Regions from separate parts of the Ensifer sp. Root954 genome, predicted to be linked through region 1. Evidence: riboswitches for the same ligand, from Rfam matches in the RefSeq annotation. Region 1 holds a riboswitch; each other region holds the start of a gene.
The links. Region 1 has a riboswitch for thiamine pyrophosphate ahead of thiO (glycine oxidase ThiO). Riboswitches for the same ligand answer to the same signal wherever they lie in the genome.
Positions count from the first base shown of each region.

Region 2: linked by a shared signal. The riboswitch ahead of thiD (bifunctional hydroxymethylpyrimidine kinase/phosphomethylpyrimidine kinase) and the one ahead of thiO (glycine oxidase ThiO) in region 1 are both predicted to bind thiamine pyrophosphate.
Region 3: linked by a shared signal. The riboswitch ahead of thiB (thiamine ABC transporter substrate binding subunit) and the one ahead of thiO (glycine oxidase ThiO) in region 1 are both predicted to bind thiamine pyrophosphate.
Region 4: linked by a shared signal. The riboswitch ahead of thiC (phosphomethylpyrimidine synthase ThiC) and the one ahead of thiO (glycine oxidase ThiO) in region 1 are both predicted to bind thiamine pyrophosphate.

Region 1 covers NZ_LMJM01000001.1:252,904-256,419, reverse strand. The annotation lists gene ASE71_RS01070 (thiazole synthase) at 1-502, opposite strand, end outside; gene thiS (sulfur carrier protein ThiS) at 506-703, opposite strand; gene thiO (glycine oxidase ThiO) at 700-1,671, opposite strand; TPP riboswitch at 1,833-1,953, opposite strand; gene bioB (biotin synthase BioB) at 2,379-3,395, shown strand; gene ASE71_RS01050 (8-amino-7-oxononanoate synthase) at 3,392-3,516, shown strand, end outside.
Region 2 covers NZ_LMJM01000045.1:112,887-116,402, reverse strand. The annotation lists gene ASE71_RS25695 (glycosyltransferase family 4 protein) at 1-1,114, shown strand, start outside; gene thiD (bifunctional hydroxymethylpyrimidine kinase/phosphomethylpyrimidine kinase) at 1,181-2,017, opposite strand; TPP riboswitch at 2,135-2,238, opposite strand; gene rfbC (dTDP-4-dehydrorhamnose 3,5-epimerase) at 2,473-3,036, shown strand; gene rfbB (dTDP-glucose 4,6-dehydratase) at 3,072-3,516, shown strand, end outside.
Region 3 covers NZ_LMJM01000022.1:198,896-202,411, forward strand. The annotation lists gene thiP (thiamine/thiamine pyrophosphate ABC transporter permease ThiP) at 1-664, opposite strand, end outside; gene thiB (thiamine ABC transporter substrate binding subunit) at 672-1,700, opposite strand; TPP riboswitch at 1,752-1,870, opposite strand; gene ASE71_RS12945 (GNAT family N-acetyltransferase) at 2,006-2,491, shown strand; gene ASE71_RS12950 (thiamine diphosphokinase) at 2,576-3,226, shown strand; gene ASE71_RS12955 (ABC-F family ATP-binding cassette domain-containing protein) at 3,230-3,516, shown strand, end outside.
Region 4 covers NZ_LMJM01000001.1:106,883-110,398, forward strand. The annotation lists gene ASE71_RS00435 (ATP-binding protein) at 1-339, shown strand, start outside; gene ASE71_RS00440 (sigma-54-dependent transcriptional regulator) at 343-1,707, shown strand; TPP riboswitch at 1,805-1,933, shown strand; gene thiC (phosphomethylpyrimidine synthase ThiC) at 2,024-3,516, shown strand, end outside.

The sequences.
Region 1 (3,516 bases):
GCGCCTGGATGTTCTGCGGCCCCATGGCGCTGCCGATCGGCGCGCACCAGGGCATCAGCACCTTGCAGCCGGCTTCCACGAGCCGTTCGGCAACCACGAGATCATCCGTGGTGTAGGGAAAGACTTCGAACCCTTCGGCCGAGAGGATGCGCGCCGCCTCGACCAGGCCGAAGACATCGGGCTGCAGCGTATCGTGGTGGCCGATCACTTCGAGTTTCAGCCAGTTGGTGCCGAAGACCTCGCGCGCCATCTTGGCCGTCAGCACCGCCTCTGACACCGAGTGGCAGCCGGCGGTGTTCGGCAGCACGTGCACGCCGAGCGCCCGGATCAGTTCGAAGAAGGCGCCGCCCTGGCGGCCTCCGGCGGTTTCGCGCCGGAGCGAGACCGTGACGATCTCAGTGCCTGACGATCGCACCGCATCTTCCAGAACGGCGGGGGAGGGGTAGCGGGCGGTGCCGAGCAGCAACCGTGAGCGCAGGTCCTGTCCATAAAGCGTCAGCATGTCTCAGCCTCCTTTCATCGGCGAGAGAATTTCGATCCGGTCCCGGTCGCTGAGCGCATGACCCGAACGGTCGGCCCGGTGCACCAGTTCGCCGTTGACGGCGGTGGCGAGCCAGTCGCCTTCGAAATCAAGGGCGGCCAGAAGCTCGGTGAGGGTGGTGACGGCGAGGTCGTGATCCTCGCCATTGACGGTCAGTCTCATGCGGCATCTCCCTTCAGGTCCTGCGCAAGCGCGAGGTCGGCTGCTTCCGCCGCCAGGGCCGGCGAAAGCAGGAAGCCATGGCGGTAAAGTCCGTTGATCGTGATGGTCTGCCCGGTGCGCAGGGCGCGCGGCAGGTTGTTGGCGAAGGCGGGGCGGACGCCGGCGCCGGTTTCGACGAGGCGCGCTTCGCCGAAGGCCGGATGCAGCGCATAGGCGGCGTTCAGCAGTTCCATGAGGGAGCGGGCGGTGATCGGTCCGCCGTCATCCGTCTCGATCATCGTAGCCCCGCACATGAAGAGGCCGCCGCCGCGCGGCACGATGTAGAGCGGGATGCGGGGATGAATGAGCCTGACCGGCCGCGACAGTTCCACGTCGCTTGTCTGCAGGTAGAGCATTTCACCGCGCACGCCCCGCAGGCCCCGCGTTTCGCCGATGCGTGCCGCGCCGGCGCAGTCGGCGACGAGATCGTGGTGGCCATCGTCGCTCGTCTCATCGAGGAAGGTGACGCCGTGATCGACAAGCTTCTGCCGCAACCGGCTCAGCGCCCGGCGCGGGTCGAGATGCGCCTCACCGGGAAAAAACAGCGCCTCGCGGAAACGTCCGGCAAGCGCCGGTTCCAGCCGTTCGATCGCGGCGGCGTCGAGCCATTCGAAGCCGGAGGTGCGTGAGGCAAAGCGCTTGAGTTCGCCCGCATCCCGTGGCGGGGCGACGACAAGCGTGCCGTTTCGGGAAACCTCGCCTGGCAGGGCGTCGTCCCACCAGTCGATGGCGCCGATGCCCTTCGTCAGCACCACCTCTTCGGCGCTTTCGCGTTCGCACCAGGGTGCCAGCATGCCGCCGGCAAACCAGGAGGCCGCGCCGGCAAAGCCTGGTTTTTGCTCGACAACCGTCACCGCGACACCGCGGGCGCTAAGTTCATGCGCCAGACAGAGCCCTGCGACGCCGGCACCTTTGACGAGGATCCGCATGGCTCAGTGTTCCCGCGAGGCGTGGGCGGGCCGTCGTGAGGGAAGCGGGATGGTGTTGGCGGTGTGCATGCCGAGGCTCCGATTGTGGAGACCCAGTTCACGAGCGAAGGAAGGGGAAGGACGCCTTGCCGTTGAATGGTCGCGTGAAGGCGACGTTTGCGGCAGCGATGTCTGCACCGTCCCTACGCCAGTATGAACTGGATCAGGTTCAACGGGTCACTGCGCCGCGCAAACCGCATAGCAGAATCTCAGCCCCTTGGCGGGACACCCCTGGTGAATGCAACAAGCTGACCGTTCGGGGCGGTTTTTGTCAAGAGCCAGCATTCGTGTGCTATGTGATCTCATCTGCCGAAAAAATTATCTATAATTTTGCGACGAGAAAGCGGAAGCGTTGGCGGCGTGATGAAAGGAGGTGGGGCAACCGGGTGGAGCGGGTCGAAAAACACCGGAGAAGCCCAGCCGCGTCCTTGTTTCTCGGGTGCGGTACGCCCGATTTCGGAAATGGGAGCTGCGACCGATTGATTGGTGATTGGTGCCCCGTCTCGGCGGTTTCCAGATTCGTTCACGGTCAAAAATGCAACCATAAGGGTATGCGATAACAGAAACTCTCCATTTGGGTGCTTGCGAACTTCGCTGGTCGATAAAATTATAGATAATATCAGATTCTATCTATTTCGCATTTGCAATGACCTGGAGGACGAGCCGAAATGCTGGACGGAACCCTATCAACTGGCGCTAATTTTACCCCGGGCGACGCGGGCGAATCCCGCTGGACCCAAGCGGAAGCTGAAAAAATCTATAATTTGCCGTTCAACGATTTGCTCTACCGCGCACACACGGTCCATCGTGCGCAGTTCGATCCCAACGCCATCCAGATGAGCCGGCTGCTCTCGATCAAGACCGGAGGCTGCGCCGAGGATTGCGGCTATTGCAGCCAGTCCGCCCACTATCCGACCGGGCTCAAGGCATCGAAGCTGATGGAGGTCGAGCGTGTGCTTGCCGAGGCGCGACAGGCGCGCGACGGCGGTGCGACGCGCTATTGCATGGGGGCCGCCTGGCGCAGCCCGAAGGACCGCGACATGGACGCGATCGTCGCCATGATCGGCGGTGTGCGGGCGCTTGGCATGGAAACCTGCATGACGCTCGGGATGCTGACGCCGGACCAGTCCGCACGGCTCGCCGAGGCCGGGCTCGACTACTACAACCACAATGTCGATACCTCCGAACGCTTCTACGGAGAGATTATCACCACCCGCAGCTTTGCCGACCGGCTGGAGACGCTCGCGAATGTCCGCGACGCCGGCATCAAGGTCTGCGCCGGTGGCATTCTCGGCATGGGCGAAACCGCCGACGATCGGATCTCCATGCTGGTGACGCTCGCCAATCTGCCGGTGCCGCCCGAAAGCGTGCCGATCAACATGCTGATCCCGATCCCGGGCTCGAAGCTGGCCGATGCAGCGCCCGTCGATCCGATCGATTTCGTCCGCACCATCGCACTTGCCCGCATCCTGATGCCGCTATCGCATGTCCGGCTTTCGGCCGGCCGGACCGACATGAGCGACGAGACGCAGGCGCTCTGTTTCTTCGCCGGCGCCAATTCGATCTTTGTCGGCGAAACCCTGCTGACCGCCGACAATCCCGGCGAGGACCATGATGCGGCGCTCTTCCGACGCCTGGGGTTGAAGCCGATGGCTCCGGCGGCAAGGCAGGATGCGGCCGAATGACCCTGGGTCTGTTTGCGCGCTATGAGAAGACGCTGGAGGGCCTTGATCGCAAGGGCCGCCGGCGCGCACTTGCCACCGCTGGCGGCCTGGATTTTACCTCGAACGACTACCTGGCGCTCGC
Region 2 (3,516 bases), on a different contig from region 1:
GCTCGCCATGGACGAAGTCCTCTACCATGCCGAGGACTTCGACCATTTCTTCCTCTCCAACGGCGATACGGACGCGATCCGCCGCGACCTCTTGCGCTTCGTCGGCGACATCAAGCCGGATGTCGTTCACTTCCACCATATCCTCGGCTTCGGCCTGGAAGCCCTCTATGCCGTTCGTGATGCCCTGCCCAAGGCACGCATCGTCGTGACGTTCCATGAATATCTGCCGATCTGCCACAATCACGGGCAGATGGTGAAGCGCTCCTCTGGCCAGCTTTGCAACGGCGCCTCACCGATCAGTTGCCACACGTGTTTTCCTGAAATCCCGGTGTCGCGGTTCGTTCGCCGCGAACAGTTCGTGCGCGGCATGCTCAATCTCGCCGATGCCTTCATCGCGCCGAGTGCCTTTCTCGCCAACCGCTATGTCGAATGGGGTCTTGAAGCCGCAAAGATCTTCGTCATCGAGAACGGCATCGTCATGGGCGACAAGGCGCCGGCCCGCGAATTGCCGTCGCCGACGGCCCGGCGCAACCGTTTTGCCTATTTCGGGCAGATGACACCGTTCAAGGGCGTTCATGTGTTGATCGACGCGGTATCGCGCGTGCCCGGCGACATCTGGGGCGACGATTCCTCACTGATGATCTTCGGCGGCAACCTCGAGCGTCAGCCGAAGGACTATCAGGAGAAGGTGGCTAAACTGATCGAGGACGCCGGTCACCGCGTCCGCTTCTACGGCGCCTACCAGAACCAGGACATGCCGCGGCTGATGCGCTCGGTCGACTGGGTGGTAATGCCCTCGGTCTGGTGGGAAAATTCGCCCGTCGTCATCCAGGAGGCGTTGCATCACGGTCGGCCGATCCTGTGTTCAGACATCGGCGGCATGGCCGAAAAGGTTCGCGACCGGCTGGATGGCTATCACTTCCGCGCCGGCAGCGCACAAGACCTTGCAGACCGCCTTATAGACGTGCTGAGCACGCCGCGATCATGGGACAATCTGCGGGCAACGCTCCGGCGACCGACGAGCCATGTCGACTGCGCGCGCGAGCATGTGGCGCTCTATCGCAAGATGCTCAAGGGCGAGCAACCGGCTGCGCCGAGCGCGGCAGTGGCCTGAGGTGCAATGAACGCCATGCTACCGCGGAAAGCCATACTGAGTCATTCGTCCGAGGCGGCCGTCTGCTTAGGCCCCTTCCGAAGACGCTGTGCTCTTGCTGCGGCTATCGCCCCACCAATGATGAAAATGATGCACCGGCCCCCGCCCCTGTCCGATGGTCAGACGATCGGCAGCGACCAGCGCATCATGCAAATAGGCCTTGGCAGCGACGACCGCATCCTCGATCGGCCTCCCCTTGGCAAGACCCGCAGCGATTGCAGCCGAGAGGGTGCACCCGGTGCCGTGATCGTTCCTGGTTTCGATCCGCGGCCGCGACAGTTGCAGGACCGTTCCCCCGCTATAGAGGATATCGATCGCAACTCTTCCCTCTGCATGCCCGCCTTTCATCAGCACCGAACGGGCGCCGAGTTTCAGAAGCATCTCGGCCTGGCGCGCGATCTCGGTTTCGGTTTCGGCGATCCCGCGTCCGGTCAACAGCGCCGCCTCGGGCAGGTTCGGCGTCAGAATGAGCGCGAGCCGCAACAACTCCTCCTTGAGCGTCGCGACCGCGTCCGGCTGCATCAAGTGATCGCCCGAGGTCGCCACCATCACCGGGTCGATGACAGCCAGCCGGTCGTAGCGCTTCAGACCAGCCGCGATCACCGCGATCGTCTCGCGCCGCGACACCATTCCGATCTTCACCGCACCGATGGCGAGATCCGAAAACACGGCGTCGATCTGAGCGGCAACCACGGTTTCGGAGATATCCTCAACCGCAGAAACCCCGCGGGTGTTCTGCGCCGTGACCGCGGTGATCACGCTTGCGCCATAAACTCCGAGCGCCGAGAACGTCTTCAGATCCGCCTGGATGCCGGCCCCGCCGCCGGAATCCGAACCTGCGATGGTAACGGCGATCGCGGTCATCGCCCCACCTGCATGAGCCTTGAGCCTTTTTGGATTGAGTCAAAAACAGACACGAGCAAAGCGACCTCCCGGAAATGGACGGAGATCCGATCGGTAAGCGCAAAGACGGCTGGTGAGCAGAAGGGCCCTTGCCGTTCCTACGCCGGTATGATCCGGATCAGGTTCAAGGGTCTGGCTCACCGCCATCTCAGCACCGTTACAGTGCTCCCCTCGGCGGGTGGGATGCTAGGGGAGCGTGGGCGGGGATGTCAATTGGCCGATACCGCGGATAGACGCCGCGCTTTTCGACACAGGCGCTGCGGAGCAAGCCGTCAAGTGACAGGCCACGGAATAATACTTCCACTTCATGAGCCTGCTTATCCGGGATCGGAAATGATCAAGGCGAAAAACAACGTTAGCACGCCACGATCGGCGTATTATTTTGCACATAGGCCGCGGCGACGGAGGAATATACAATGAAGATCGAAGAAACGGCTATTCCCTCCGTTTTCTTGATCAAGCCCAAGCGATTGATCGACGCGCGTGGCTACTTCGCTGAGACCTTTCGGGCTGATTGGTTCGCCGAGGTCGTCGGTACGTACTCTTTCGTTCAGGACAATCAATCGCTGTCACTTGAAGACGGCACTGTGCGCGGACTGCATTTCCAACTGGCGCCGCGAGCACAGGGAAAACTGGTTTCTTGTATCGCCGGCGCCCTTTGGGATGTGGCGGTGGACCTTCGACGCGGATCACAGACCTACGGGAAGTTCGTAGCCGCTGAGCTTTCGGAAGAAAACGGTCACCAGCTCTGGATTCCGCCGGGTTTCGCTCACGGCTTTTGCACCCTGAAACCGTCGACCGTAGTCAGCTACAAAGTGACCGATTACTACAGCCCTGAGCATGATCGTGGGCTTCTCTGGAACGACCCAGAACTCGGGATAAACTGGCCCGTGCCCCCGAGTAACGCCATCCTGTCGGACAAGGACAGGGATCAGCCAAAACTCTCCAATCTACGCGCTACGCTCGGACGAGAAGCTTAGTCTCGATGTTGATCATAAAAGGACTTCGCTGAGTTATGCGTGTACTTGTCACTGGCGGGGCTGGCTTTATTGGTTCAGCGGTTATTCGACACCTCATTATCGACAGGGGATATGACGTGTTGAACGTAGACAAACTGACCTACGCAGGAACCCTTAGCTCCCTAAGGTCCGTCGCAAACAACCCATCATATCGCTTTCTCAGGGCTGACATATGCGATGGGCGGGCTATTGCCGATGCCTTCTCCACATTCAGGCCCGATCGCGTCATGCATCTCGCTGCCGAGAGTCATGTCGACCGCTCAATTACTGGAGCAAGGGATTTCATCGAAACGAACGTTCTTGGAACGTTCAACCTGCTGGAATGCGCAAGGGCATATTGGCAGTCCATGAAGGAGGAGGGCAAGCGCAGGTTTCGCTTTCTTCACGTTTCAACGGATGAAGTGTACGGCTCGCTCGCGGACGCGCAGCTGTTTTCCGAGG
Region 3 (3,516 bases), on a different contig from region 1:
TGGCCGCAGGCCCGCCGCCGAGCGTCAGCACGAGGGTGAAGCTGGTGGCGCAGAGCATGAAGACGAGGCCGGCGGCACCCGGCAGGAGGCCGCGCAGGACGGGCCATTCGATGAAGCGAAAGAGTGCCCGTGACGGCATGCCGAGATTGGCGGCGCTGCGCCAGTATTCGGCGGGGATGCGCTCGAGCCCGGCCAGGAACAGGCGCGCCGCAAGCGGCATGTTGAAGAAGACGTGGGCAAGCAGGATGCCGAACAGGCCGTAAATGCTGACGGGCTGCGCGAGGCCGAGCCAGCGCAGGCCGGAATTGAGGAAACCCTGCCGCCCCCAGATCTCGATCAGCCCGAGTGCGCCAACCAGAACCGGCAGTCCGAGTGGCAGCGCCATCAAGCGCAGCAGCCAGATGCGGCCGGGGAACTGCGGCCGTCGCGCCAGCGCCCGGGCGACGGGGATGGCAAAGAGCACCGACAGCAACGTCGAGAGGGTCGCCTGCAGCAGCGTGAAGCGGGTGACGCGCCAGATGTAGGCGTCGAACAGCGCATCGTCGCTCGCGCCGCCCGTCTGGCTCAGCAAGGCGACGATCGCAAGACCGACGAAAAGTACGAAGACGCCGAGGCAGGCTGCCCCGGCGACCACTGTCATGCGATTTTCGCGCAGTGCGAACAATCCGGCCTCAGTTCTTGCTCATGGCGGCAAGCCATTCATCGATCCAGGCCTTGCGGTTCTTGGCGACTTCCTCCGAGGGCAGGAGGAAGGTGTTTTCCGGCTTGACCAGCTTGTCGAAGGCGTCCGGCAGCGGCTCCTTGGTCGCTGCGACCGGCATCATCCAGTTCGTCGTCGGGATGATCGACTGGAAGTCCGGACCGGTCATGAAGGCGAGGAACTGCTTTGCCAGTTCCGGCTCCTTGGCGTTCTTGGTCATGCCGGCGACTTCGATCTGGATGTAGTGCCCTTCGGAGAAGGCAGCGGCCTGGTAGCGCTCGGTGTTTTCCGCGACCATGTGGTAGGCCGGCGACGTGGTGTAGGACAGCACCATCGGCGCCTCGCCCTTTGTGAAGAGGCCATAGGCTTCCGACCAGCCGGGGGTGACGGTCAGAACGCGGTCCTTCAGCTTCGTCCAGGCGGCACCCGCCTCATCGCCATAGACGGCCTTGACCCAGAGCAGGAGGCCGAGGCCCGGCGTCGATGTACGCGGATCCTCGATGACGATCTTCTGCGACGGGTCGCCTTCTACCAGCTCCTTCAGGCTCTTCGGCGGCGTCTTCAGCGTCTCGGTGTCGTAGACGACGGCGAAGTGGCCGTAGTCATAGGGCAGGAACGTGTCGTCGGAGAAGTTGCCGGGAACGGTGACGCCGGTTGCCTCGACGCCGTGCGGCGCGAAGAAGCCCGTTGCCTTGGCTTCCGCAACGAGGTTGGTGTCGAGACCAAGCACGATGTCGGCCTTGGAGGCCTCGCCTTCGAGCTTCAGGCGGGTGAGCAGCTCGACGCCGTCGGCCACGCCGACATAGTTGACCTTGCATTCGCAGGTCTTCTCGAAGGCTTCTGCGACCTTGGCGCCCGGGCCCCATTCGGTGATGAAGCTCTCATAGGTGTACACCGTCAGCGTCTTGTCGGCGGCGGTCGCGGCGCCGGAGAAAACAAGGCTCGCGGCCGTCGCAAGGGCTAGCCGGCTAAAGAATTTAAGTTGCGATGAATTGCACATGGCGAGGACCTCTCTCCCAAAGTTCGTTGTTGCATGGGAAAAGGGCGTATCGATCCGATCGCGTCTAATCCCTCCGCCGGTATGAGCCGGATCAGGTTCCGCGGGTTGGCGTTTTGACGCCTCTCAGCCTCCGGCCGCAATGCGGTCGGGAGGCACCCCGTTAGAGCGGCAAGAGATTTACCGCTGCCTCGGTCCCATGGCAAGCGATGTTTACGGCGAAGCTAGGGGACGCCTGGCCAGCACAATGGCGCGTGTTTGCGTATGCCGCCAACTGCGCTACACAACGGCAGCGAGGAGGAAATGTCATGCCCGATATGCTTGTTCGACTTTATGCCCTGCCGGCTGAACCTCAGTCGAAGCTTGGCCTTGGCGTCAGCATTCGCCGCGCCATGGCGCCGGAGCGCCGCCTGGTTGTTTCCTGGATCGAAAGGACTTTCGGTGCCGGATGGGCGGGCGAGGCGGAAGCCGCCTTTTCCTCCACCCCGACGCGCATGCACGTCGCTGTCCATGACGAAAAGATCGTCGGCTTTTCCTGCCACGACGTAACGGCACTCGGCTTCTTCGGTCCGACCGGCGTCGACGAAAGCATGCGCGGGCAGGGGATCGGTGAGGCACTGTTGCTTGCAAGCCTCACGGCGATGCGCGAGGCCGGCTATGGCTACGCGATTATCGGCGGCGTCGGGCCGGCGAAGTTCTACGAGCGGGTGGCCGGCGCCGTCGAAATTCCGGATTCGACCCCCGGCATTTATGCCGGCATGCTTTTCCCCGATCCGGTGCCCGAGGGGCATTGATGGTCTGACCAAAATATCGAGAACCGCTCGTTCGACGGTTTTCTTCGTTTTCCTTCGGCGGTCCTTTGCGCTATGGGCTTTGCCATGGCTCGATCGACCTTCACCATTCTGCTTGGCGGCGCCCTTTCGCTGACCGACCGGCTGGCTCACCAGCTGACCGCAAGTCGCTTCATTGCGGCTGACGGCGGCATGCGCCATGCCCGATTGCTCGGCATCGTGCCGGATGTCTGGGTCGGTGATTTCGACTCGACCGAGGAAGCCCTTCTTGCGGACTACACCTCCGTCCCGCGCGAGCCCTATCCGGCGGCAAAGGCCGCGACGGACGGGGAGATCGCGGTCGAGGCGGCGTTGTCGCGTGGAGCCGATCGCCTGATTTTCGCCGGCGCCCTCGGCGGTACCCGCAGCGATCACGCCTTCATGCACCTGCTGCATGCCGTCGCCCTTGCCGAGCGTGGCCTTTCCGTGTTGATGACCTCGGGCGAGGAAGAGGCCTATCCGCTGCTGGCCGGCTCGCTCGACCTCGACCTACCCAAGGGCTGCCTCTTCTCGGTGCTCGGGTTGACCGAGCTTACCGGTCTTTCGATCGTCAATGCGCGCTATCCGCTCGACGATTTCACCTTGCCGTTCGGCTCGTCCCGAACCGTTTCCAACGTTGCGGAGGGTCCCCTTCGCTTCACTCTCCAGAGCGGTCGCGCCATTGTGCTCGCCCGCCCCTATGATCTTTCCGGAGCCTGAGCCTTGGCGCCTCCCATTCTGAAACTCGACGACATCTTCCTCACCTTCGGCGGCGCGCCGCTGCTAGCCGGCGCCAATTTTCAAGTCGAACCGGGTGACCGCATCTGTCTGGTCGGCCGCAACGGCTCGGGCAAGTCGACGCTGATGAAGATTGCCGCGGGTCTGGCCGAGGCGCAGTCGGGCGAAATCTTCCGCCATCCCTCCGCGACCATCCGCTATCTGCACCAGGCGCCGGATTTCGACGGCTACGACACCGTGCAGGCCTATGCCGAGGCAGGACTCGGCCCGAG
Region 4 (3,516 bases), 150 kb from region 1:
CTCAGCGTCCTCGGCAGCCGCATCCGGCTCGAGCAGGTGCTGATCAACCTTTTGCAAAATGCCTTGGAAGCGCTCGGCACGCGCAGCGACGCCGAGATCCGCGTGCGCTGCGAGGACGGTCCCTCCGGGACGGTTTTCCTCGTCGTTGCCGATAACGGCCCAGGCATTCCCCAGCATATCCGCGAGGATCTGTTCACGCCGTTCAACACCTCGAAGGATGAAGGGCTCGGCCTCGGCCTTGCCATCTCCAAGGAGATCGTCGCCGACTATGGCGGCGATATCACCGTCGAAACCAGCGACAGGGGCACCGTCTTCACGGTTCGCCTGAAGAGGGCCTGAGCGATGCAGCCGACCGTCTATCTCGTCGACGACGACAACCATCTGCGCAAGGCGATGACGCAGACGCTGGAACTCGCCGGCCTCGCCGTTACCCCTTTTGCCAGCGCTGCCGAAGCGTTGAAGACGCTGGATGCGAATTTCGACGGCGTCGTCGTCAGCGATATCCGCATGCCGGGCATCGACGGCCTCGCCTTCTTCCGCCGCATCGAAGCTTTCGACGCGGATCTGCCGGTGATCCTGGTGACCGGCCATGGCGATATCCCGATGGCAGTGCAGGCGCTGCAGGATGGCGTCTACGACTTCATCCCCAAACCCTTTGCCGCCGACCGGCTGGTGCAGAGCGTGCATCGCGCGCTGGAAAAACGCCGGCTCGTGATGGAAAACCGCGCGCTGAAACGGGCCGCCGAGACGGCCGGCGACAACCTGCCGCTGATCGGCCAGACGCCGGTCATGGAACGCTTGCGCCAGACGATCCGGCACATTGCCGATACCGATGTCGACGTGCTCGTCGCCGGCGAGACGGGCAGCGGCAAGGAGGTGGTGGCGACGCTGCTCCACAATTGGAGCCGACGCCGCAACGGCAACTTCGTGGCGCTGAATTGCGGGGCGCTGCCCGAAACGGTGATCGAAAGCGAACTCTTCGGCCACGAACAGGGCGCCTTCACCGGCGCCTTGAAGAAGCGCATCGGCCGGATCGAGCATGCGAGCGGCGGCACGCTGTTCCTCGACGAGATCGAGGCGATGCCACCGGCGACTCAAGTGAAGATGCTGCGCGTTCTGGAAGCGCGCGAAATCACGCCGCTTGGCACCAACCAGGTTCGTCCGGTCGATATCCGCGTCATCGCGGCTGCCAAAATCGATCTTGGCGACCCGGCGCAGCGCGGCGATTTCCGGGAAGACCTCTACTTTAGATTGAATGTCGTAACGCTGTCGATCCCACCGCTGCGCGAACGCCGAGACGATATCCCGCTGCTCTTCTCGCACTTCCTGACCCGGGCGGCCGAGCGCTTCAAGCGCGACGCGCCTGTGGTCACATCGGCCGTGCAGAGACATCTGATGACGCATGCCTGGCCGGGCAATGTGCGCGAGCTCTCGCACTTTGCCGAACGCGTGGCGCTTGGTGTCGAAGGTCCGCTGGGACAGCCGATTGCGCCCGCCGAACAGCCTGGATTTGCGCTCCCGGAACGGCTCGAACGCTACGAGGCGGAGATCCTGAAAGAGGTGTTGCGGGCTCAGCGCGGCGACGTCAAGGCGACGATCGAGGCGCTCGGCATTCCGCGCAAGACATTCTACGACAAGCTCCAGCGCCACGGCATCAACCGTGCCGATTACGCCGAGCGGGCCGCACCGGAAAAGGCCGGCCGCTAGCGTCAAACCCGAATCCGTCACCACACGCAATAGGTGCATATTTGTCGGCAGGCGAATTCACGCTTGACGACCCGGGCCGATCGATGGCTATGATCTAGGCATTCACCAGGGGGGTCCCGCAAGGGGCTGAGATTCTGCTGGATGGCCGGCTTGCCGGCTGTGGCGCAGTGACCCGTTGAACCTGATCCAGTTCATACTGGCGTAGGGACGGTGCAGATATCGAAGCCAGGATTCCGTGCGTCCAGCATCTGGCGGAGCGTCTTTCATCTTTCCGGCATCAGAACTGGGTCTCCAATTGCAAACTTGGAGCCTCGTCATGAATATTGCCACCAAACCCGCAGCCCTCACGGTCACGCAAGGACCGCTTCCCGCCTCCCGCAAGATCCACAAGCCGGGCGTGCTTCATCCGGATATCCGCGTGCCGATGCGCGAGATTGCGCTCCACCCGACGTCGGGCGAGCAACCGGTTACGGTCTATGATTCCTCCGGCGCCTACACCGCCGACGACGCCGAGATCCGCATCGAGGACGGCCTGCCGCGGCTGCGCCGCAACTGGATCGTCGACCGCGGCGATGTGGAAACCTATGAGGGACGCGTGGTCCGCCCCGAGGACAACGGCTTTGTGAGCGGCGACAGGCTGACACCGACCTTCCCGTTCCAGCATGCGCCGCTGAAGGCCACGGGCGGCCGCGCAGTGACCCAGCTTGCCTATGCCCGCGCCGGCATCATCACGCCGGAAATGGAGTTCGTGGCGATCCGCGAAAATCTCGGCCGCGACGCGGCGCGTGCGAAGGTCCGGGACGGCGAAAGCTTCGGCGCCCACATCCCCGATCACGTGACACCCGAATTCGTGCGCCAGGAAATCGCCAGCGGCCGGGCGATCCTGCCTGCCAACATCAACCACCCGGAATCCGAGCCGATGATCATCGGCCGGAACTTTCTGGTGAAGATCAACGCCAATATCGGCAACTCCGCCGTCACCTCGTCGATGGCGGAAGAGGTCGAAAAGATGGTCTGGGCGACGCGCTGGGGCGCCGACACCGTCATGGACCTTTCGACCGGCCGCAACATCCACAACATCCGCGAATGGATCATCCGCAACTCACCGGTTCCGATCGGCACCGTGCCGCTTTACCAGGCGCTGGAAAAGGTCAACGGCATTGCCGAGGACCTCACCTGGGAAGTCTATCGCGACACGCTGATCGAGCAGGCTGAACAGGGCGTCGACTATTTCACCATCCATGCCGGCGTCCGGCTGCACTACATCCCGCTCACCGTCGATCGCGTCACCGGCATCGTTTCGCGCGGCGGCTCGATCATGGCCAAGTGGTGTCTGCATCACCATCGCGAGAGCTTCCTTTACGAGCATTTCGAGGAAATCTGCGACATCTGCCGCGCCTATGACGTCTCCTTCTCGCTCGGCGACGGCCTGCGCCCCGGCTCGATCGCCGATGCCAACGACGCGGCACAATTCGCCGAACTCGAAACGCTCGGCGAACTCACCAAGATCGCCTGGGCCAAGGATTGTCAGGTGATGATCGAAGGCCCCGGCCACGTGCCGATGCACAAGATCAAGGAGAACATGGACAAGCAACTCGCCGTCTGCGGCGAGGCGCCGTTCTACACGCTCGGACCGCTGACGACGGACATTGCGCCCGGCTACGACCACATCACGTCGGGCATCGGCGCGGCGATGATCGGCTGGTTCGGCACCGCCATGCTCTGCTACGTCACGCCGAAGGAGCATCTGGGTCTTCCCGACCGCAACGACGTCAAGGTCGGCGTCATCACCTACAAGATCGCCGCCCA